Regions from separate parts of the Exiguobacterium sp. s46 genome, predicted to be linked through region 1. Evidence: a T-box and tRNA genes for the amino acid it is inferred to sense, from the RefSeq annotation. Region 1 holds a T-box; the other holds one or more tRNA genes.
The links. The T-box of region 1 lies ahead of ileS (isoleucine--tRNA ligase). A T-box ahead of a tRNA ligase gene usually reads a tRNA of that ligase, here a tRNA-Ile.
Positions count from the first base shown of each region.

Region 2: it encodes a tRNA-Ile, which carries the amino acid that the T-box ahead of ileS (isoleucine--tRNA ligase) is inferred to sense. The anticodon was not compared.

Region 1 is NZ_JACSMY010000001.1:642,285-653,582, forward strand. It holds gene KNQ08_RS16815 (DUF2975 domain-containing protein) at 1-236, opposite strand, end outside; gene KNQ08_RS03300 (DUF2188 domain-containing protein) at 383-607, shown strand; gene KNQ08_RS03305 (helix-turn-helix transcriptional regulator) at 745-954, shown strand; gene KNQ08_RS03310 (hypothetical protein) at 947-1,330, shown strand; gene KNQ08_RS03315 (hypothetical protein) at 1,360-1,866, shown strand; gene KNQ08_RS03320 (GNAT family N-acetyltransferase) at 1,871-2,419, opposite strand; T-box leader at 2,505-2,750, shown strand; gene ileS (isoleucine--tRNA ligase) at 2,807-5,890, shown strand; gene KNQ08_RS03330 (SMI1/KNR4 family protein) at 5,901-6,386, shown strand; gene KNQ08_RS16820 (GNAT family N-acetyltransferase) at 6,403-6,879, shown strand; gene KNQ08_RS03340 (hypothetical protein) at 6,858-7,109, opposite strand; gene KNQ08_RS03345 (carbon-nitrogen hydrolase family protein) at 7,168-7,824, opposite strand; gene KNQ08_RS03350 (glyoxalase) at 7,957-8,643, shown strand; gene KNQ08_RS03355 (hypothetical protein) at 8,674-9,084, shown strand; gene KNQ08_RS03360 (NUDIX hydrolase) at 9,105-9,581, shown strand; gene KNQ08_RS03365 (helix-turn-helix domain-containing protein) at 9,796-10,668, opposite strand; gene KNQ08_RS03370 (hypothetical protein) at 10,799-11,194, shown strand.
Region 2 is NZ_JACSMY010000001.1:196,487-207,784, forward strand. It holds gene KNQ08_RS00995 (GGDEF domain-containing phosphodiesterase) at 1-1,561, shown strand, start outside; gene KNQ08_RS01000 (GGDEF domain-containing protein) at 1,617-1,856, opposite strand; gene KNQ08_RS01005 (GGDEF domain-containing protein) at 1,796-2,692, opposite strand; gene KNQ08_RS01010 (hypothetical protein) at 2,794-3,303, opposite strand; gene ispG (flavodoxin-dependent (E)-4-hydroxy-3-methylbut-2-enyl-diphosphate synthase) at 3,463-4,572, opposite strand; gene KNQ08_RS01020 (hypothetical protein) at 4,740-5,225, opposite strand; gene KNQ08_RS01025 (Na/Pi cotransporter family protein) at 5,433-7,076, shown strand; tRNA gene KNQ08_RS01030 (tRNA-Met) at 7,205-7,278, shown strand; tRNA gene KNQ08_RS01035 (tRNA-Ile) at 7,290-7,363, shown strand; gene KNQ08_RS01040 (alpha-amylase) at 7,480-8,940, shown strand; gene KNQ08_RS01045 (superoxide dismutase) at 9,034-9,642, shown strand; gene KNQ08_RS01050 (peptidoglycan D,D-transpeptidase FtsI family protein) at 9,778-11,298, shown strand, end outside.

The DNA.
Region 1 (11,298 bases):
GGAGTCATCGACATATATCGAAGGATTCGGAGCGCATGGAATAAAATCAAAAGAGTCGGGATGAAGATAAGGTATGCGGTCAATAGAACACTGTAGCCAGGTCGCTCGAGTAACAAGTTTTTCGTGATACCATGCCAGACAAGTGGGATACCAAGACCAGCTAAACCGAACAGACTGAAGATGATACCGAAGACGATAAAGCGTAAAAACCGAACTTGCCAGACGAAATGATTCACGATATCAACTCCTTTCGAGGCAACAAACGTTTCTTTTAGTATACTGCATCCCCCGAGAGGCAAGTAGAAAATTCAAGTGAAGAGGCAACCGCACTTTAAAATAGTGTCATGAAGATGAAATAGATTAAGGAAATGGAGGTCACGTGATGAAACGAGAGCAACATGTCACGCCGCATCCAAAAGGTGGCTATCAAGTGAAAGCTGCCGGTGCGACTCGAGCAACCAAACGATTCGCTACACAGAAAGAAGCGATTGCAGAAGGGCGTCGCATTGCGAAAAGTCAGAAGACAGAGCTCGTCATTCATAACAAAGAAGGGCAGATTCGGGAAAAAGATTCCTACGGACATGATCCATTTCCACCACGAGGTTGAGCCATCATATACGACACGTTCTGATCATGAGAGCGTGTCTTTTTAATGATTTTTATGTCAAAAGTTTTTGACATGATGATGGAAGTTCATTACAGTAGAGATGTAAAAAGAATTTGACACGTCGTGGAGGAATGAACATGAGAAACCACATCAAGGAGCGACGTCTAGCGGCAAAATTATCGCAACAAGAACTGGCTGATCGTTGTCAGGTCAGTCGGCAGACGATTAATGCGATTGAAAACAACAAGTATGATCCGACTTTACAATTAGCGTTTAATATCGCCAAAGTCTTACGGACAAAAGTCGATCATCTGTTCATTTCAGAACAGGAGGAATGGGATGTCTAAGAAAAAAACGGGTTTATTTTTAGTAACGCTCGTGATAGTGGCGAGCCTTACCATCATTAGTATGATTATCGAAAACAACGTAACGTTCTTCTCCATCGTTCAATTGGCGATTTTGTTGATCATGTTCTTCTCGTATTTTACGTGGGCACGATCAGGAGAAGACGAGCGTCCTGTGCCAGAAGATGAACTCGGCAAAAAGATTACGACGGAAAGCGGCCTCGTTAGCTACAAAATCCTGATTGTCCTGATTTTTGGATTCATCTGTCTCGATTACTTTTTACATGAATCAGCGAATCTGTTATTGATCGTCTTGTTCGCGATCGGACTGACACTGTTGCCGATCATTGAATTCCTAAAGGCACGATCCTATCGATGAAATGAATGCCAGTCGATCTTCTGCAACGGATGTTAGATACATTACTGGGAGAGACGACTCGTGTAATAGTGCAAGTGCCAATTAACAGCGATTTTTTATGGAGGAAGGGAATCACCGTGACGGAATTAGAGTACCGATTAAGGAAACATATTGCCGAGATGGATTTCGAGAAAGCAGCGAAACTATTTTTAGAGTTAACAAAAGAAGAGCAATCCAACATGATTCTGAGTGCAGGGTTTGATACGTTTCATCTCACGATATATGCCTTTATGAATTATTTACTCCAACACCATGAAACAAGCGAGATACATGATTTGACGTCTTCATTGATGTTACATCCACTTTGCCATCTCGAGGGAGCTTGCGTAATCGCTTTGTTCCATGCAAAAAAAGCAGTCGAATTAGATCCTGATAACATCGAATGGTATATCAATTTGTTGATGTTTGAAAAGCACCCCGATGCCTGGTTTGCGCAAACAGAAGTAGAAGAAGTCTACCTACGGATCAAAGAGTTAGAGTCGAAGAACCTAAAGTGAGATCTTAGACAGACCAATCACTCCGTAAGATCGAGTACATATACAGATCGTCAAACTGACCACGTGTTTTCTCATATTGACGAAGCAACCCTTCGCGCTGAAATCCAAGCCGTTCAAGCAATCGTTGTGAAGCGGAATTCTCTGGTAAGACGAGTGCTTCAATACGATTTAAAGAGAGCTCCTCAAACCCATATGTGATGACTGCAAGCGCTGCTTCCTTCGCGATGCCTTGTCCCTGATAGGCAGGGCTCAACTCAAACCCAAGTTCTGCACGCTGATGACGTTCAGATTGATTCAAGAAACCGCAACTGCCGATGATGACATCGTCTTCTTGTAACGCGATCCCGAACCGGATGCCCGTGCCATCGCGACGAATCGAAGCGTACCAGTCAATCTCTTCAAGTGCGTCTGCTTCTGATTGGAACGGAGCGAGTCCCATCTGTTTGACGACGTGTTCGTCTGATAAATAAGCGAGGACGCTCATAGCATCTTCGGGTAACACTTCGCGTAAGACGAGACGGTTCGTTTTAAGCGTTGGGAAAGTATGTAACATTCAAAAAAACTCCTTTGCAAGAAAATGTAAAAAAATATTGTGCAGTGTTTAAGGCATATGGTAAGATTCTCCACAACAAGAGCATATCATTTCGTTGACGAGAAAGAGTAATGATTGTCCCTCTGCCTTACAGAAAACCGGGATTGCTGAGAACCGGTAGCCAGATCAATCATGAAGATCCTCTCTGAGAAGTCACGCTGAACCATTCAGTAAGCGTGACCGGGTGTCCACCGTTACATGGAATGCACATGATAGTGTGCAACTAAGTGCTGTCGAGAACGAGTATTCTCGACGGAATATGGGTGGTATCGCGGTGAAGTCCGTCCCTGACAAAGGGGGCGGACTTTTTTGTATTCTCTTAGTTACCGACAAAGGAGCGAACAAGAGATGACGTCACAAAACCAAGCAGAAACCGTACAACAACGCGAAGCGCGTGTCCGAAACAGATGGAAACAAGATCAGGTCTTCGCACGATCGATCGAGCAACGCACGGAAGCGGAATTCGTATTCTACGAAGGACCGCCGACTGCGAACGGTTTACCCCACGTCGGTCATGCACTCGGACGAACCGTCAAGGATACCGTCGCCCGCTATAAGACGATGCAAGGATTCCGGGTCGAACGAAAAGCCGGCTGGGATACACATGGACTACCGGTCGAACTCGGGGTCGAGAAACAACTCGGCATCTCCGGCAAACAAGCGATCGAAGACTATGGTGTTGAAGCATTCATCGCACGCTGTAAGGAAAGTGTCTTCTCCTATGAAACACAGTGGCGTTCCTTCACGGAAAAACTCGGCTACTGGGTCGACATGGATAACCCTTACGTGACGATGGAGGACGAGTATATCGAAAGCATCTGGCACATCCTCGGGACGATCCATGACAAAGGCTGGTTGACGAAGGGACATCGTGTATCACCGTATTGTCCGAGCTGTCAGACGTCACTTAGTTCCCATGAAGTCGCGCAAGGCTATCAGGACGTGACGGACTTATCGGCGACGGTCAAACTCCCGATCGTCGGCATGGAGCAGACGTTTCTACTTGCATGGACGACGACACCGTGGACGTTACCGGCAAACGTCGCGGTGGCGGTTCATCCGGAATTGACGTATGTCACGGTAGCGTTTGAAGGAGAGCAATTCATTGTCGCAAAAGCGTTAGTCGCTGAACTGTTCTCAGAATCCGTCGAGGTCGTATCCGAACAGCTCGGTGCGGAACTCGTCGGCTTGTGTTATGAACCACCGTTTGATTTCGTGACGCCAGAGAACGGTCACACGGTCGTCGGGGCGTCCTTCGTCCAAGCGACGAGCGGAACCGGACTTGTCCATCTTGCTCCAGCGTACGGGGAAGAAGATTACCGGGTCGTCCGGGAAAACGGTCTGTCATTCGTTAATGTCGTCGATGCTGCTGGGTGTTACACGGATGCCGTTCCACCACTCGTTGGTCGATTCGTCAAAGAGTCAGACGTCGCGATCATCCAGCTGCTCGATGAACGGGGACGCTTGTTTGCGAAAAAACGCTATACGCACAGTTATCCGCATTGTTGGCGATGTGACTCGCCACTGCTCTATTACGCACAAGACAACTGGTTCATCGAGACGACGGCCGTCAAGGAACAACTCCTTGCGAACAATGCGTCTGTGACGTGGTATCCCGACCACGTCAAGGAAGGGCGGTTCGGGAAGTTTCTTGAGCAACTCGTCGACTGGAACATCAGTCGTAATCGCTACTGGGGCACACCACTGAACGTCTGGGAGTGTGAAGCGTGTGACACGACGTTCGTTCCAAAAAACAAGGCTGACTTGTTGCACCGGACGACGACAGCGACGGAATCCGTCGAGTTGCATAAACCATACGTCGATGCGTTATCGGTCTCGTGTCCGACGTGTCAGGGAGTGATGCACCGGACACCAGAAGTCATCGATGTCTGGTTTGATAGCGGAGCGATGCCGTTCGCGCAACAGCATTATCCGTCACGGACGCAGACGCTTAACCGCTATCCAGCCGATGTCGTCATCGAAGGCATCGATCAGACGCGGGGCTGGTTCTACAGCTTGCAAGCGATCTCGACACTCTTCACGGGACAGCCTGCTTATAAGCGTGTCCTCGCACTCGGGCACGTCCTTGATGAGAACGGGCAGAAGATGTCGAAGAGTCGTGGGAATGCCCTCGACCCGGTGGCATTGATCGAAGCATATGGTGCTGATAGCCTGCGCTGGGCGCTACTCGTCGACAGCAGTCCGTGGAGTGCGAAACGGTTTGCTGAGCGGATCGTCCAAGAAGCAAAATCAAAACTAGTCGATACACTGGATCATGCCGTCCAGTTTTATCTGACGTATGCCAAGCTAGACGGATTTGATGGCTCACGTCCGCAAAAACGGACGCGTCTCGACGAATGGTTGCTCTCGCGTGTCCATCAGACGACGCAAGACGTGACGGATGCGATGGACGATTATCAATTGACTCAAGCAGCACGGAGTCTTGCGCAACTCGTCGATGAGATCAGTAACTGGTACATCCGCCGTTCTCGGGAACGTTTCTGGCAAGCTGACTGGTCGCAAGAGAAACAAGCCGCGTACAAGACGCTTCACTTCGCACTTTCGACGACGGCACGACTACTCGCTCCGTTCACGCCGTACCTTGCTGATGATGTCTATCAGCGATTAACAGGAATGAGCGTACATGTAGCGGATTATCCGGTTGCCGATCAATCGATGCTCCGACCTGATCTGGAATACGAAATGGCACAGGTTGTCTCTGTCGTCGAGTTAGGACGACAAGTACGTAATACGCACGCTTTAAAAGTCAAACAACCGCTTGCTAGCTTAGGCGTCCAATCGAGTGAAACCTTTTCGTGGTCGGACTATACGGCAATCATCCAAGAGGAACTGAATGTAAAAGACGTCCAAATCGTTCCGACGACGCAAGCGACGACACGGTTCCGTCTTAAACTGAACTTCCGCGCAGCCGGAGCGAAATTCGCACAGCAAGCGAACGCGATCCACCAATGGCTACAACAATTGTCTGCACAGGAGACTTCCGACTTGCTTGAGACAGGAAGATTAATCTACCGGACCACATCAGGCGATGAAGTCGAGGTGCGTCAAGCGGACGTCATCGTCGAACCAATCGTCAAGACGGGTTTTGCTGCTGCGACGAATGGTGGACTCACCGTGACGCTCGATACGCGGATCACGGAAGCACTGGAGCAGGAACGCTGGATGCGGGAGCTCGTCCGCTATATCCAGTCGGAACGAAAGGCACAAGCGTTATCGCGGGACGCCCGAATCGATCTCGTCTTATCGGTCGATACGACGTTCCAACCAATCGTCGAGACCTTTGAGCCTTTGTTATTCAAACACCTTGCCTTATCCTCCGTGCGAACTGAACCGCTACAGGGAGCAGGGGATGTTCAGCTAGGCGGACACGATGTCGGTGTCTCGTTCACACCAACGAAAGAATATTGTTAAGGAGAAGAGCATGATTGCATTAGAAGCATTAAAAGGTCGACTCGTCGACGGTTTGTTAGAGGTCCAAAAAGAAGAAGGATATGTTGCCCGAGAACGTTTCATCTTTAACCGAGGGGCGACGGACGAACAGCTCGCGCTGTTACCTGCGTGGACGGCAGACGACTATCAGGCGTTCTTGCGTCAACATAACGGGGCGAAGCTGTTTCAGCACGAAACGTTATCCTACAACGATGGATTCGAACTCTTTTCGATCGAGGATTGCCTGACGTATAGCGAGATTTGGGAATGTCCCGAAAACTTCTTAGCGATTGGCGCAGGACCAGACGGGGAGTGGATCGTCTACGAGATGAATCGCCCGGCAGGATATCGGATCTGGAGTGGGGAATTTCTTAATTTCGAGGAATGGGAAGAAGACGCAATGCCGTTTGGCTTCGAGCGATGGCTCGACTACTTGATCGTCGCGCAAGGCACGCAATTTTGGGAATGGTTCCGGTAAGAGAGGAAGAGGTTCAGTGGATATTCAATTAAAGGTAGCGTCTCTTACAGACGCTCCGAAGCTTCACACGCTTCAACTCGAGGCGTTTTCAGAGACGCTCGAGCGGTATCAGGATTTTGCAACGAATCCGGCGAACGAATCGATCGATCGTGTCATTCACCGGATCACACATCCGAGTAGTACGTTTCATCAAATCATCGTCGACGATGTCGTCGTCGGCGGGATTTGTGTCGTTGCGAAAGCACCGAGTCGCTACGCGATCAGTCCGATGTTCTTAGATCCAGCCCGTCAAGGTGAAGGGATCGCCCAACGCGCATTACAGCTCGTTGAAGCAGCTTATCCGACTGCAACGACATGGGAACTGCGGACGATTCGCGAAGAGACACGTAACTGTTATTTCTATGAGAAGATGGGCTATCGATTGACCGGTGTCAGTCAACCGCTCAACGAACGGGCGACACTCGTTTCTTATCAAAAATCAGTTTCGGAATGAACGGGTTTTGTCGGAAGGAAGAACCACCACAGATTCGTTAATAGAGCGGCAAGGACGGCAAAGTTAAACAGATAAAGGCAAAAGAAGAAGACGAACTCACCGATGTCCTCAAGGTTAGCTAACGGATTATCGACCAGGTATGATTCGTGACTGATCCCGAAGATGAATAAAGGAAAGAAGACATAGAAGTATCGTTTCCAAAAGAATGACGCACGACCTGTTTGAGACATATGAGCACCTCCTGAAGGAATGGCACGCTTCTTCTGACCGGAAGAAGCGTGTGTTCGTTTACGATAAGGATGGTGTACCGACGACTTCGACGTGGCGCGTGACCGTATCAAACAGACGTGTCCGCGTATCGTTATGAGACAACAGCAACGGCTCACCCGTCTCGTCATAGATGAAGGCAATCGGAATCGAAAAACCACAGTTGCGGTACGAACCATCGGCATGACTTGTTCCGATCATGAGTGCTTGTTGCGCCTGACTGATGATGCGCGCTTCACCGGACCACTCAACGTACTGTTCCTCGCTGAACATGCCGACGCCAATCGGGTTGAAGATGAGATCAAGTCCGGATTCCTCGCGTAGTCCGTCGTTTCCTAAGAAGATTTCGCGACAGAGGACGTATCCATAGCGGAACGACCTGTCGTTTGCTGTTGATGGTGTATATAGCGGTCCAGCTTCTGGTGTTTTTGCGCGATTGAGCAGAATCGTCCCGGTCGCATCGATGATGGCAGCACGATCGAGATTCGCTTCATCTTTGTAACCGAGGACGATGGCTGTCTCGAACTGCTTGGCAAGATGTTGCACGCGTTCGAGTTCGGTGACCGTACAATAGCCTTCCGGGTAGACGATCAGGTCGACTTCAGGATAAGCGGCGATTTCACGTTCGAATTGTTCGAGTCCGGTCTCGCGTTTTGGTTGAGCGATTAATAATTTCATCAAAACATCCTCTCAGGCATAAATATATCTGAAAAATCAGACTTTATACTCGTTATGATTTTACCATTAGTGGTAAAATAAAGCATATCGCTTTTTGATAAATTTTACTGCAAGTGAAGGAAGGTCATCCGCTTGAACATTTCGAAAACCATTCTTGTGACACGCCATCTACCGGCGATGAAGGCTTTTTACATAAACCAGATCGGATTCCCGCTCGTCTCGGAAACGAATGAGTCGTTTACGATGCAAATCGGTACCGATCAACTGACATATCAACAGACGGACGATGTTGATACGCAATACCATATGGCGTTCAACATTCCGGAAAACGTCTTCCAACAAGGAAAAGCGTGGCTCGTAGAACGGACACCACTCTTGATCGAAGATGGACAGGACGAGATTTATTTTGACTTCACGGACTCGCATTCCTGCTATTTTTATGACCCGGATGAGAATGTCTTGGAGCTGATCGCGCGGCATCAAATCAATCCATCTAAAGCGGAACCGACGTTTGATGTATCCGACATCCTCGGAATCGGTGAGATGAGTCTGACGGTGAAAGACGTGCTTGAAGTGGGTGAGCAGTTAGCAGAAATCGGCGTTCTCGAGCGACGGGAACGTCCGCTCAACGGCGCGTCACTCAACTTCCTCGGACCGGTCGCGGATGGAACGCATATCTTGCTCGTCCCGGAAGGACGGACATGGTTGTTCTCACCGAAGACGGCGAAGGTCAGTCCGATCGAGATGGAACTCGACGGCAGACATCGGGTTCGGCTTGACGCAGCGGGCGTATGGCATCAAAGTGCCGTTTCTTCATAATTCATTATTCTAAAAAGTGAGGGAAGTAAGATGAATAAAGCGGTGAATGCGAGTATCGCGTTCGGATTATTGTTGTTCGTATGTGGTTTCTTTTTTCTGTTTGGCTATTTGGCCCGGTCGATGCCGATTCAGCAAGGCGGTGACCCGGTCATCTTACCGGTCGCAGCACTCCTCGTTCTCCTACCATTCGTGATCCGTGAAGGCATGCATGTTTTGACGTATGTTACGTTGACACGTCGACAGGTCGGCGTACTCATCTTATTTGCAATCAGCGGAATCATACTTAGTAGTTGGATTGAGGTGCAGCAGAATGTTGCCGTAATCGATTTCCGTTCCCTCTTTACGATTCATACGTACGTACTGTTCGTTTCGGGCATCATCTTGTTATGTCTCCTATTGACGGGACTCAAACGGATGCGCGTCCGAACGAAAGTGATTTAAATGGAAAAGGACTGAATGACATGGGATACATCACAGAATTACGCAAACTCGTCGGCACACGACCGCTCGTCATGGCAGGGGCGTGTGTCATCGTCGTCAACGATAAACAAGAAGTCTTATTACAACTTCGGCAAGATAATGGTTGCTGGGGACTCGCTGGTGGAGCGCTTGAGATCGGTGAGACGCTCGTAGAAACAGCAAAACGTGAATTAAGGGAAGAGACCGGTCTTGAAGCGGAGCATCTCAAATTATTGAACGTCTATTCGGGTGATGCGTTTTACTATAAGTATCCGCATGGGGATGAGGTCTACAATGTCATCTCGGCATTTCTGTGCACTACCTATACGGGAGAAATCGTTCGTGATCCGTCAGAAGTCGTGGAATTACGCTTTTTCGCTATGGATCAGCTACCAGAAAACCTCAATCCACCGGAACGACCGATCTTGATGGAGTATGTTCAAAAACAACGGACAGCGCATCACGTTTCTATTTATTAAAGCTAGCAGCACGAATAAAAAATCTTGAATGAAAGCAATTTAATATTTCAATACAAAAAAGTGGAGTCTTTTCAATTCATCATTGAAAAGACTCCACTTTTTTGGTTCAGTTTATTTTTGTATTGATTTTCATAAAATATAATTTTTAAATTTTGTTTAGTCTATTTAAAATAATTCAGTTTTAGGTAATTTGAATTATTTACTAAAAAGAAGGTCAACTAATTATTAGAAACTCATCAATTAGGGCTTTATATTTATTTATTTTCTCTAAATCATTAATCGTTTCTAAAAAATTAAACCCTTTATTTATAAGATCAATATTATCTGCGTAGCTATAATTTGAACTTCGTGATTTCATTTTATAAATACCTTCTCTTAAATCACAATCACCTAAGAAAGAATAAATCTCGAATTTTTCTGAAATTTCTTTTGCAATTAAAATTTGTTGTATGGCTTTTTCATAATCTTTTTTAAAAGCATAAATTGAAGATAAATTAAGTAGAACTATTATAAATTTCTTGTTCCAATCGTAAGAGTCATTATACTTTTTTAGGTTAGACGATAATTTATTTTCATAAATAGATACGTATTCATCAGGTATTGCAAATTCAATAGATTTTAATAGTAATGTTTCATAATAAAAGTATTCGTCATACTTAGAAAAATAATCCCATAATAAATAAACCTTACTTTTTTCGAATGGGATGATTTCAACCTCAAGTTCTTCTAAATAACTTATTAAAAGATTGTAAATATTTTCTTGTAAATAAGTTGAATTTTGATGCTCTTCTATTTTCTTTTGAAAAATTTTCAAATCTTCTATAGATTCAGATAAAGAAATAGTTAAATATGTAAAATATTGATTTTCAATACTATTGTTGATTTGAAAATCGTTATTTAAAATATCTAGTTCATGAATAGGTATATCTAAAACTTCAAGAATTTTAAAAAAAATTGTTGGTCGGAGCTCAATTGCTCCTGCCTCGAATTTACTGTAAGCACCTTGAGTAATATGTACCTTCAATGCTACTTCTTTTTGAGTCAATTCTTTAGTTAAACGAACCTTTTTAATATACTCACCTATCAAAAAACTGACCTCCTTCTAATTATTACTTTTGGAATATTATTAAAACTATATCTTTAATATGCTAATTTAATCAATGGGTAAGGGAATTTTTACAATTTCTTTATTACAAATTTATTGGAGGTAATATGATATGAAATTAAAAAAGGTTGTTACAGTAGCAGCACTAGGTCTTACTTTATTGGGAACAGCTGGTGGCGATGTTCTTGCACAACAAGTTAAATCGTTTTCAGGATTTACTGTTACATATTCTGGTGGAGAAAAATATGCTCCATATTCATTACGTGAAGATAATACTAAAGCAGTAGTAAATCTTTCAAACGATACTGGTACTGCATGGATCTCTGCCAATATGAGAAACTCCGATAATGCATTTCGTGGTGGTACCGAAGTGCAACGTAATACTCGTAAAGAGTTCTCAACTGTTAATGCATCGGTGAACTATAGTTACAAATTAGGTTTGAGTAAAACAAACAACACTGGTGGTGGAGAAGTAACAATTAAAGGTTCATGGGCAGCAAGTTTATAAGAAAAAAAGGCGCAAATTGCGCCTTTTTTACTGTTTAATATCATAGACAAAAGAGGATTAATTACCCAATTTATTGATAGTGTGTAGAATAGTTTTTGTATATA
Region 2 (11,298 bases), 450 kb from region 1:
TGCGGCAGTTACCGTTTGGGCAAGTAGCTTTTTGTTTTTGATGATCGCTTTAATCTCGTATCAACGAATCATGATGTGGTACGCCATCGCGATTGCCATCGCAACTAGTTTGTATGTCATGTGGAATGCCGATACCGTGACGGTAGAAATTGATCCGACAGACCATTATGGACGGATTGGCATGATTGTGATTGGCGTATCGATTGCGCTTGTCATCAATCACTTGCATATTCGCAATTTAAATCGGTTAAATGACCTTGCGATACAATTACACGATACGGCGCGACGTGATGAAGAAACAGGTGTCTTGAATCGCCAAGGATTAAACGAAATTGATTTTCCAAGACCCGAACAACAGCTCATTTTTGTCGGGATTCATTTAGAAAACTACTATGAGCTGGCACGTTATTTTGGAGAAGATATTCAGTTACAAGTACTACGCGCCTGTATCGAGCGACTCAAGAGACAACTACCTCCTTATCAAGCTTTTGCTCGGATTGAAGCAGGGACGTTATTGATCGTCATGGAAAAGCCGGACGAGGTGGCGTGTAAGGAAGCGATGGAAGAATTGAGCCAAGAAATCTCTGTACCATACGAAATCGAGGGGCATCATGTCTATGTCAACATATCCATCGTCATTGATAATGGCGAAGGGGCGACCAACAATCGAAAGCGTCGGGTGCAGCAATTATTGACTGCCTTACAAGAAGCAGCGCAACAAAACGAACGTGTGATGTGTATTGACCAAGAATGGCGTAAGGATCAAGAATTACGAGTCAAAGCAGCACAATCCCTAGCCCAAGCTAACATCGAAACGGATTTTCATCTGGTTTATCAATTACAATACGATGTTCAATCAGAGCAATTCATCGGTCTTGAGGCCTTAGTTCGCTGGAAGACCTCGTTACAAGGAGCAGATCGACCATCCGTATTCATTCCGATTGCTGAAAAAAGTGATTTAATCATTCGTCTAGGAGAATGGATTTTTGAGGAAAGCTGTAAGACACGCAAAGCATTGATCGATCTGGTTCCAGACGAGTTTACGTTATCTGTCAACGTATCACCACGCCAGTTGACGAGTGAATCGTTCATGCCGTTCATCGAACGAACGCTACTGAAGTATGCCTTAAAACCGCAACAGATTAAAATTGAAATCACAGAGAGTCAGTCACTTGATTTCGAGAGTCAATCGATTCATCGAGCGCTCAAACGAATCAAAACGCTCGATTTCCCGTTGTCACTCGATGATTTCGGAACTGGTCACGCATCCTATCATGTTCTCGAGCGTTTGTTACCGTTACGTCAATTAAAGATTCCGAAGCAATTCATCGAACAAATCGGTGAATCGGAGAAACGACAATCCATCCTCGAGTCGATTTTTCAACTGAGCCAGTCGATGCATGTCGAATGTATCGTCGAAGGAGTTGAGACAGGAGAAGAAGTACGCATTGCCAAGGAAATCGGTATTCATCTATTCCAAGGTTATTTCTTCGCTAAACCGGTACCACTTGAAGAAATCATCTGTCTACTGCAAAAGACGAATGAAGGAACGGTCCGTTGACCAACAAAAGCCACTTCAGTCCGAATCGCTCGGAGGAGAAGTGGCTTTTTAGTATTCATTTCGATTGATACAGGCGATACTGATTTCGTCCTTGTGCTTTTGCTTCGTACAAAGCGCTATCCGCTTGCTTAAATACTGTTTCAGCTGGTTGTTGATGAGCGTAAGCAATTCCTGCGGATACCGTAATGGATACGGCATGATCTTGCATGACGAAAGGTGTTTGCTGAACGGCTGTTACGATTGTTCTAGGACGACAGGAGGATGCAGTTCGATGTCTGGAACGATGACGATGAATTCTTCACCACCATATCGACCGACCGTAACGGGTGCCGGACAATGCTCGTTCAATAAGATTGAAAAGTGGCGCAAGACAGCGTCTCCTATCGCGTGACCATGTGTATCGTTTACATTCTTGAAGTGATCCAAATCAAACAAGATGACTCCCCAAGAATCTTTACTCTTTTCGAGCGTTGTGACTTTTTCTAAAATGACATGGCGGTTCGCGAGCCGCGTCAATTGATCGGTCGAAGCAAGATAGGATTGATAAGAATAAAGAACAAAATGCTGCTGAAGAAGTGAAGACAAACGATAAAACAAAAAGGCTCCACCAATCGTTAAAATGAAATATGGAATATAAATCGTTCCCCAGGCATCCGCTGGGGAGTTGCTCATAATCAATCGCGAGAGTACGAGTAGGGAACCGACCGTGACGATGGCAGAAAAGAAATACCCTTGCCGTTTGATGAATCGACGACAAATAAAAGAAAGTACTAGAAATCCAAGTAGTGTGATGACAGAACTAAACAGAGCGTTTAGTGAATCGCCACTATCAATCACGAATCGGTAGATCAAGAGCATCAGCCCTGTCACGGCAATACTGATATTACCACCGAACAAAGCGGACAAAGCGAGTGGTAATAACCGTAAATCAATCAATGCTCCATTTAAGTCGATTGCATTATGCATAAGTAGAATGCCAGTCATACCATTGGAAAGTCCGAAATAGAGACGAGTAGACATTTTTGAGTCAGGTTGAATTGGCAAACGATCACGAAGTAGGTAAAAGGTGAACGTAGAAACGAGAAAAATAATACAGATATTAATAAAAAAGATATTCACTGTCGCAAGCATCACGAAGCCCTTCCTATATCAAAGTTTCAATCTATCGTCATTGTACGATATCAAGTCATGCAATGACATAAAAATGGAAAAAACAGCCTAATCGGCTGTTTTTAACGAATCGGTGCAAATTTTTGAATCTCTAAAACGGCCTCATTCCATGAAGCGACACGAATGACATTATTCGGTACGGCTTTACGGTTATAAGGTGCGTCGAACAAGATTACAGGAATCGATGTGTCTTCTGCGATTTGCACAGCATTCTCTAATCGATCTTCCATGAATAAATCGAGTGATAAATCACGGACGACTTGTACTTTGTCGTGTGATCCCGTCATGATCAAGGAATCAAGAGGAAGTTCGTGTTGTTTGATCCACTCTTCTGTTACAGGACGAACGAGCTCCGATCGTGCTGTTACGTAATGGAGGTCATATTGCTTCCGCAAATTCCATAAGTGGTGGCGAACATGTTCTTGAGGGATGGATTCACGATAAATGCCGGTCTCGTGACCGGAGTTCACCATGTAGTCCCAAAATTCGATTTGATTCATATCGGTATACGTATGCAATTCATACTCGGACGCCTGATTGAAGTCAATCGACGTTCCGAGATATTTATTCATGTAAGTGAAGCAAGAGGATGGATGTGTGATCGTTCCATCGATGTCAATTCCAATTTTCATTTACAGTCACCCACGTTCTAAAAATTTTTCTTCACTTAGTATAACATAGTCGAAATCGAGATACGAAAAAAGACTCCTCGCGAGGGAGGAGTCTTCAACTTATGCATGGTTCGCTTTTTCGGCTTCTTTTTCAGCCTGTTTTTCGAGAACGATCGCATCGATCTCTTTCTTCAATTCTTCGACCATCGTTGCTTCCGGTACTTTACGGATGATTTCTCCGTGACGGAATAACAATCCTTCGTTTCGTGCACCAGCGATACCGATATCAGCTTCACGTGCTTCACCAGGACCGTTGACCGCACATCCGAGAACCGCAACTTTGATGTTCGCTTGGATGTTTTCGATATAGTCTTCGATTTCTGCAGCGATTGACATTAAATCGATTTCGATCCGACCACATGTTGGACATGAGATCAATGTCGCTGCGTTCGCTGCGAGACCAAATGATTTCAAGACTTCTTTTGCGACTTTTACTTCTTCGACAGGGTCCGCTGAAAGAGATACACGAACTGTATTTCCGATTCCGCGTGACAAGATCGCGCCAAGTCCCGCTGCTGATTTTAATGAACCAGAGCGAAGTGGACCAGATTCCGTAATCCCGACGTGAAGTGGATAGTCGAATGATTCAGAAGCGAGCTGATACGCTTCAAGCGCCAACTGTACGTCTGATGCTTTAAGCGAGACGATGATGTCATGGAAGTCGAGGTCTTCGAGGATCTTAATATGGTGCAAAGCACTTTCGACCATACCACGAGCAGTTGGATAGCCATATTTTTCAAGAATATGCTTTTCAAGTGAACCAGCGTTTACTCCGATACGAATCGGAATGTTTTTCGCTTTTGCTGCTGTAACGACGGCTTCTACCTTTTCGCGACGACCGATGTTACCCGGGTTGATCCGGATTTTATCGACGCCAGCTTCGATTGCCATAAGCGCAAGTTTATAGTTGAAGTGGATGTCTACGACAAGCGGAATGTTGATTCGGCTTTTGATTTCTGCAAGTGCGAGCGCATCACGTTCTTCCGGACAAGCGACGCGGACGATTTGGCAACCAGCTTCTTCAAGACGTAGGATTTCAGCGACTGTCGCTTCGACGTCGTGTGTTTTAGTTGTCGTCATACTTTGGATGATGACTTCATTATTTCCACCAATGACAAGGTCCCCTACACGAACGGGACGAGTCTTAGAGCGATGGACCATTTTCGGCATATCGAAAATCTCCTTTTGTGGCATACCGCCATATTGTTTATGTTTACCTTTTCTATCATATCGAACTATTCCCTAAAAATCGAGAAACAAGAACGAAAATTGAACATTTACAATTGTTTAATGAAAGAAGGGCGTCCGTCAATCCGTCGGACGCCTGATTTTAATACTCATTGAGGTTTACGTGAAGCGCGTGGCTTTGAGGAACGGGCAATCCATAATGGTACTAATGTGTAGACGAAGTGTCCGATTACGAGTATCCCGATTCCGAAGCAAGGGTAATCGAGTTGGTATAGAAGCATACCGAGTGGGAAAGACCAGAGATTCGTTGCAACCGTATAAGGAAACGTTTGGCGATATGCCCACGGACGGGGAAGTAACAATCGGACGAACCCCTTCGTTAGATACGCCATAAACAATACGTAAAGTAATACAGCGATTGCGATAAAGATGAAATGAAGGATGAACCAAACGATGATCGGGATGTTTTTTTGTAAAAAGAAGGAATCAATGACCGTCGTCCAAAATGAAATCCAAGCTAATCCACAAAAATAAAGGGAAACATCTGCCAAACGAAGACGCAAAAACGGACGATTTGGAATTAAAGAAGTTTGTAAGTAATTAATCAGTTGACGTAAAAATGACAAGTGAATCACTCTTTCCACTGTTTTATAACAGATTTTAATTGTTTAATTTTTGTTGGTAATAAAGGGTTTTTGTGTGATGGTACAGATTAATAAAACCTTAACAAACGGATGTCTCAAAAACTATTTACAAGTTCAACAGACCTTTACATAATGGGGGAGTTGAGAAAATAAACTTTACAAACACATCAATCCACATGAAATAAAGGAGCTGGCAAGATGAACTATGATTTGCAGGAAATGATTTTCACCTTCATAGGTGGACTCGGGATTTTCCTATTCGGTATTAAGTATATGGGAGATGGGCTCCAAAAAACAGCAGGAGACCGATTACGTTATATCCTCGATAAATATACGACAAATCCACTGTTAGGTATCCTAGCGGGTATCGTCGTCACGATTTTGATACAGTCGTCGTCAGGGACGACCGTCATCGTTGTCGGACTCGTTAGTGCGGGTCTGATGAATTTACGACAGGCAATCGGAGTCGTCATGGGGGCTAACATCGGAACAACGATTACGGCTTTCATCATCGGCTTTAACGTCAAGGAAGCTGCGCTTCCAGCAATCGCAATTGGTGCTTTCTTGATCTTCTTCTTCAATAAAGAACGGGTTCAATACATCGGACAGATTTTCTTTGGCTTCGGTGCATTGTTCTATGGTTTGACATTGATGGGCGACGGAATGGCTCCACTTGAGTCAAGTGTCTGGTTCCGTGAGTTGACGGTATCGATGTCGGATAATCCATTGCTTGGTGTATTCGTCGGAACGATCTTTACTGTTCTTGTCCAGTCGTCGTCAGCAACGATCGGCATCTTACAAGAGTTGTACGCTGGTGGCATGATCGATATCAAAGCGGCACTTCCGGTCTTGTTCGGTGATAACATCGGAACAACGATCACAGCAGTACTTGCAGCACTTGGTGCGTCGATTGCAGCTAAACGGACAGCAGCGGCACACGTCATCTTCAACATTATCGGAACAGTATTGTTCCTGATTGCATTACCAATCTTCTCAAGCTTCATTACGTCGATCACAGGCGCGCTTGATTTAGGTCCAAAAATGCAAATCGCCTTTGCACATGGAACATTCAATGTCGTCAATACGTTGATTCAATGTTGGTTCATTGCGCAAATCGCATGGCTTGTACAAAAAATCGTACCGGGTACGGATACGACGATTGATTCGAAACCGCGTCATCTCGATCAGAACATCTTGAACCAATCTTCGGCACTTGCTTTGAATCAAGCAAAGCTCGAAGTATTGCGAATGGGAGAATTCTCGAAAGACGCACTTGCAAAAGCGCACCGTTACACGCAATCGCATGATAAGAAAGATGTTTCAGAATCAGAGCAGATTGAATATGCGATCAACCATTTAAATACAGAAGTCACGAGTTATCTCGTTAAAGTAGCGGCACATGATTTATCAGAGCGTGAATCAAATGAACACTCGTTACTGATGCACGCTGTCAATGATTTCGAACGAATCGGTGACCACGTCGAAAACATCGTTGAATTAGTCGATTTCCAAATCGTCAACCGAATTCAGTTCACATCAGCTGCGAAGAAAGAGCTTGATGACATGTATGCCTTGACGCAAGAAATCGTCGATTGTGCCGTACGCGCTGTCGAAGAGGATGATGTCACACGAGCTCGCAAAGTTCTAGAACTCGAAGGTAAACTCGATGCACTCGAACGGTCATTCCGGAAGCATCACGTCCTTCGTGTTAACGCTGGCGAATGTACGGGACAAGCAGGGATGATCTTCGTCGATCTCTTGTCAAACCTCGAACGAATTGGCGATCACGCTGTCAACATCACGGATCTCGTCCTTGAACAGCGGACGGCTTTAACGAACTAAGTGAAATACGATTTTCTTATGACGGCTGATTTCAAAAAAATGAAATCAGCTGTTTATTTTTTTGAAATAGCATATTGACAAGTTTCGCCACATCTCGTAATCTAGTAAGAGTAAGAAACATACATCATGGCGGTGTAGCTCAGCTGGCTAGAGCGTACGGTTCATACCCGTGAGGTCGTGGGTTCGACTCCCTCCGCCGCTACTATTACTTAAGGACCCTTAGCTCAGCTGGTTAGAGCTGACGGCTCATAACCGTCCGGTCGCAGGTTCGAGCCCTGCAGGGTCCATTCAGTAGAACGCTTCTCGTTGAAAAACGGGAAGCGTTTATTTTTGTTCCCCCGGGGAATAGTAAAGATATTGTAATAATATTCATACTATAGTAACTAAGGGAGAGCGAAGAGAGATGGAACGTAACCATACGATGATGCAGTTTTTTGAGTGGCATGTAGAGAATGATGGGAAGCACTGGCAACGCTTGAAAGAGCGGGCGCCTGAATTACGTGCTGCCGGCATCACGTCCGTGTGGATTCCACCGGCGTCAAAAGGTCAATCGGATGAAGATACAGGATATGGCATCTATGACGTCTATGATTTAGGCGAATTTGATCAAAAAGGAACGGTCCGTACGAAATACGGTACGAAAGATGAACTCGTCGAAGCGATCCAGGTTGCTCGGGAGAACGATATCGCTGTTTACGCTGATGTCGTCATGAACCATAAAGCAGCAGCCGATGAACTCGAGACGATCAATGTCGTCGAAGTCCATCCGGAAGATCGTTCGAAAGAAATTTCAGAAGAGTTTGAAATCGAAGCTTGGACGAAGTTTACGTTCCCAGGACGTAACGGAAAATATTCAGATTTCATCTGGACACATGAATTTTTCAATGGAACGGATTTTGATGCCCGTGAAGAAAAGACGGGTGTCTTTAAAATTTCCGGTAAAAATAAAGATTGGAATGATCAAGTCGATGATGAATTCGGAAACTATGACTATTTGATGTTCGCGAACATCGATTATAATCACCCGGAAGTCCGAGAAGAAATGATCCGCTGGGGACATTGGTTCCAAGAAACAATTGATTGCCAAGGTTTCCGACTCGATGCCATCAAACATATCAACTATGAATTCGTTCATGAATTCGCAAAATCAATGATTGAAAAAAGTGAAGGTGACTTCTATATGGTCGGTGAGTTCTGGAAATCAGATCTCGATGATTGTCGTCATTTCCTTGATAGCGTCGACTATACGATCGATTTGTTCGATGTTCCGCTTCATTATAAGTTCCATGAAGCTTCGAAGCTGGGACAGGAGTTTGATATGACGACATTGTTTGCAGATACCCTTGTCGAATCACACCCGACGAATGCCGTCACGTTCGTCGACAATCACGATTCTCAACCGGGGGAATCACTTGAGTCGTGGGTGGATGACTGGTTCAAACAACACGCTTACGCGGCGATTTTACTTCGTAAAGACGGTTACCCATGTGTCTTCTACGGTGACTATTATGGAGTGCAAGGACCACATCCGGTAGAAGGGAAAAAAGAAATGATCGATGCTTTACTCTATGCACGGTATCACAAAGCATATGGTGAGCAAGAAGATTATCTCGATGATCCACATTGTGTCGGTTGGGTTCGTCGTGGAGTTGAGGAAATTGAGAACTCTGGCTGTGCGGTCTTATTGTCGAATGCCGATATGTGTGAAAAACGGATGTTCGTTGGTGAAGAACGGGCAGGCCAAGAATGGTTCGACTATACGAACCATCAAGATCACCCTGTCGTGATCGACGATGAAGGATTTGGTGTCTTCCCAGTTCCAGGTGGTGGTGTCTCAGTTTTTGCTCCACGAGAAGTCAAGTAAATCCGAGGGTCTTGACTTGCGTCAACACAGGTTCTTTTGCTAGTCTTAAAGGGTATTGAAGTTTTCGAAAATAGCACAAAGGGGGACATGAACATGTCAAAATTTGAATTACCAGAACTCGGCTACGCTTATGATGCGCTTGAGCCACATATCGATGCTCGTACGATGGAGATTCACCACACGAAACACCACAACACGTATGTCACGAACGTGAATGCGGCGCTTGAGGGTACAGAACATGAAGGAAAGTCACTTGAAGAACTTCTTCAAAACTTGGATGCTCTCCCAGCAAACATTCAAACTGCAGTCCGTAACAACGGTGGCGGTCACTGGAACCACTCATTCTTCTGGAAACTGTTGAAGAAGAACGATGGCGCTGCTCCAACAGGCGAACTCGCGACAGCAATCGACGAAGCATTCGGATCATTCGATGCATTCAAAGATGCATTCGCGAAAGCAGCAACAACTCGTTTTGGTTCAGGTTGGGCTTGGTTAATCGTTGACGGTGGAAAATTGGCGGTCGTTTCGACACCAAACCAAGATACACCAGTCATGGAAGGCAAAACACCAATCCTCGGTCTTGATGTTTGGGAACACGCATACTATCTCAACTACCAAAACCGTCGTCCTGATTACATCAATGCGTTCTTCAACGTCGTTGATTGGGATCACGTAGCGAAGCTTTACGCTGACGCGAAGTAATGTGAAAACTAGCGTATCGTTCAATTGTGAACGATACGCTTTTTTTAATGCGGAAAATGATGGGATAGGTTGTTATGGAAAGTTTCCTTCTATATAATGAAACAAGATGACTTTTGAACGATAGGGGAGTACGCCATGGCTAAACGAATTACCGTACGAGGAAGACGGCGTAATCATCTGCCGCTTCGTCTGAATTTAATGTTCTTCGTCGTTTTTTTATTGTTTGCGATTTTGATTTTCCGTTTAGGAGTCGTGCAAATCGTCAATGGTGAGAAAATTTCGCGGGAAGTTCAAAAAACAGAAATGATCGCATCAAAATATGAAGTGCCACGCGGAAAGATTTATGACCGGGATGGTCGTCTTTTGGTTGATACGATTTCTAAATACTCGATCGTCTACCGTCGAGCACAAACGACGAAAGTCGATGAACGCATTGAGATTGCACAGCGTCTTGCAGCAATCATTGATCTACCTAAAAAAGATTGGAAAGTCACAGAACGTGATATTAAGGATTTCTGGATCGCGACGAACACGAAAGAGTCTGATCGTCGTTATCAAGAAGCCGTCAAACAGAAATATCCTTCAGCAGAGGCACAAAGTAAACTATCAATCGCAGAACAGGATCAAATCCGATTAGATGCGATTACGAAAGACGATATCGATTATGACGATCAAACGATGGAAGTCATTGCGATCAAACATAACATGGAAGTCGGATACGCACTTGATCCGCAACTCGTCAAACTCGGTGCTTCTGCAAAAGAAATGGCGATCATCGATGAAAATCTAGAAGATTTAAAAGGTGTATCGGTGGAACCGTTCTACGAGCGTTCTTATCCATATGAAGGAACACTTCGGAACATCTTCGGGAAGTACTCGAAGATTCCAGCAGAACAACAAGCTGAGTTCAAAGCAAAAGGTTACAGCTTGAATGACCGTGTCGGAACATCATTCCTTGAACAACAGTATGAAGATCTTCTGCGCGGGAAACCAGCGTACGATGTGTATGAGACGTTCAATGGAGAGCCGGTCGGTGATCCAAAACGCGAGGAAGGCGAGTCCGGTAAAGATCTCGTTCTGACCGTGGATGCGGAATACAACAAACAAGTCGACCAAATCATGCAACAAGCCATTAAAATGGGACGTGGCATGGGTAGTCGTTATCTAAAAGAAGGTTACGCCGTCGTCATGAATCCACAGACAGGTGAGATTCTTGCGATGTCTGGTCAAAAGTTGGATCCAGCAACCGGTAAGTTCTCAGATGTCGCAATCAATAATGTATTGACGTCGCTTCAAATCGGTTCGACGATCAAAGGCGCAACGGTTGCGATGGGACTCGAAGAGGGTGTTATTCGTCAAAACGAAGTCATCAACGATACACCGATCACGATTGGTGGTACGAAAAAAGGATCGTATGTCAACATGGGTCCAATTACGGATTTAACAGCACTTGAGCGTTCATCAAACGTTTATATGTTCAACATTGCAATGCGGATGGCGAAGTACCCAAGTAACGGTATTGCCGGAGCGAGTGTGGACGGAGCAGCTGCTATCATGCAGAATTACTACAGTCAGTTCGGGCTTGGAGTGACGACGGGTGTAGATTTACCGTACGAAGCAAAAGGTGTGCAAGGAACACCTGACCGTGTCACTTTA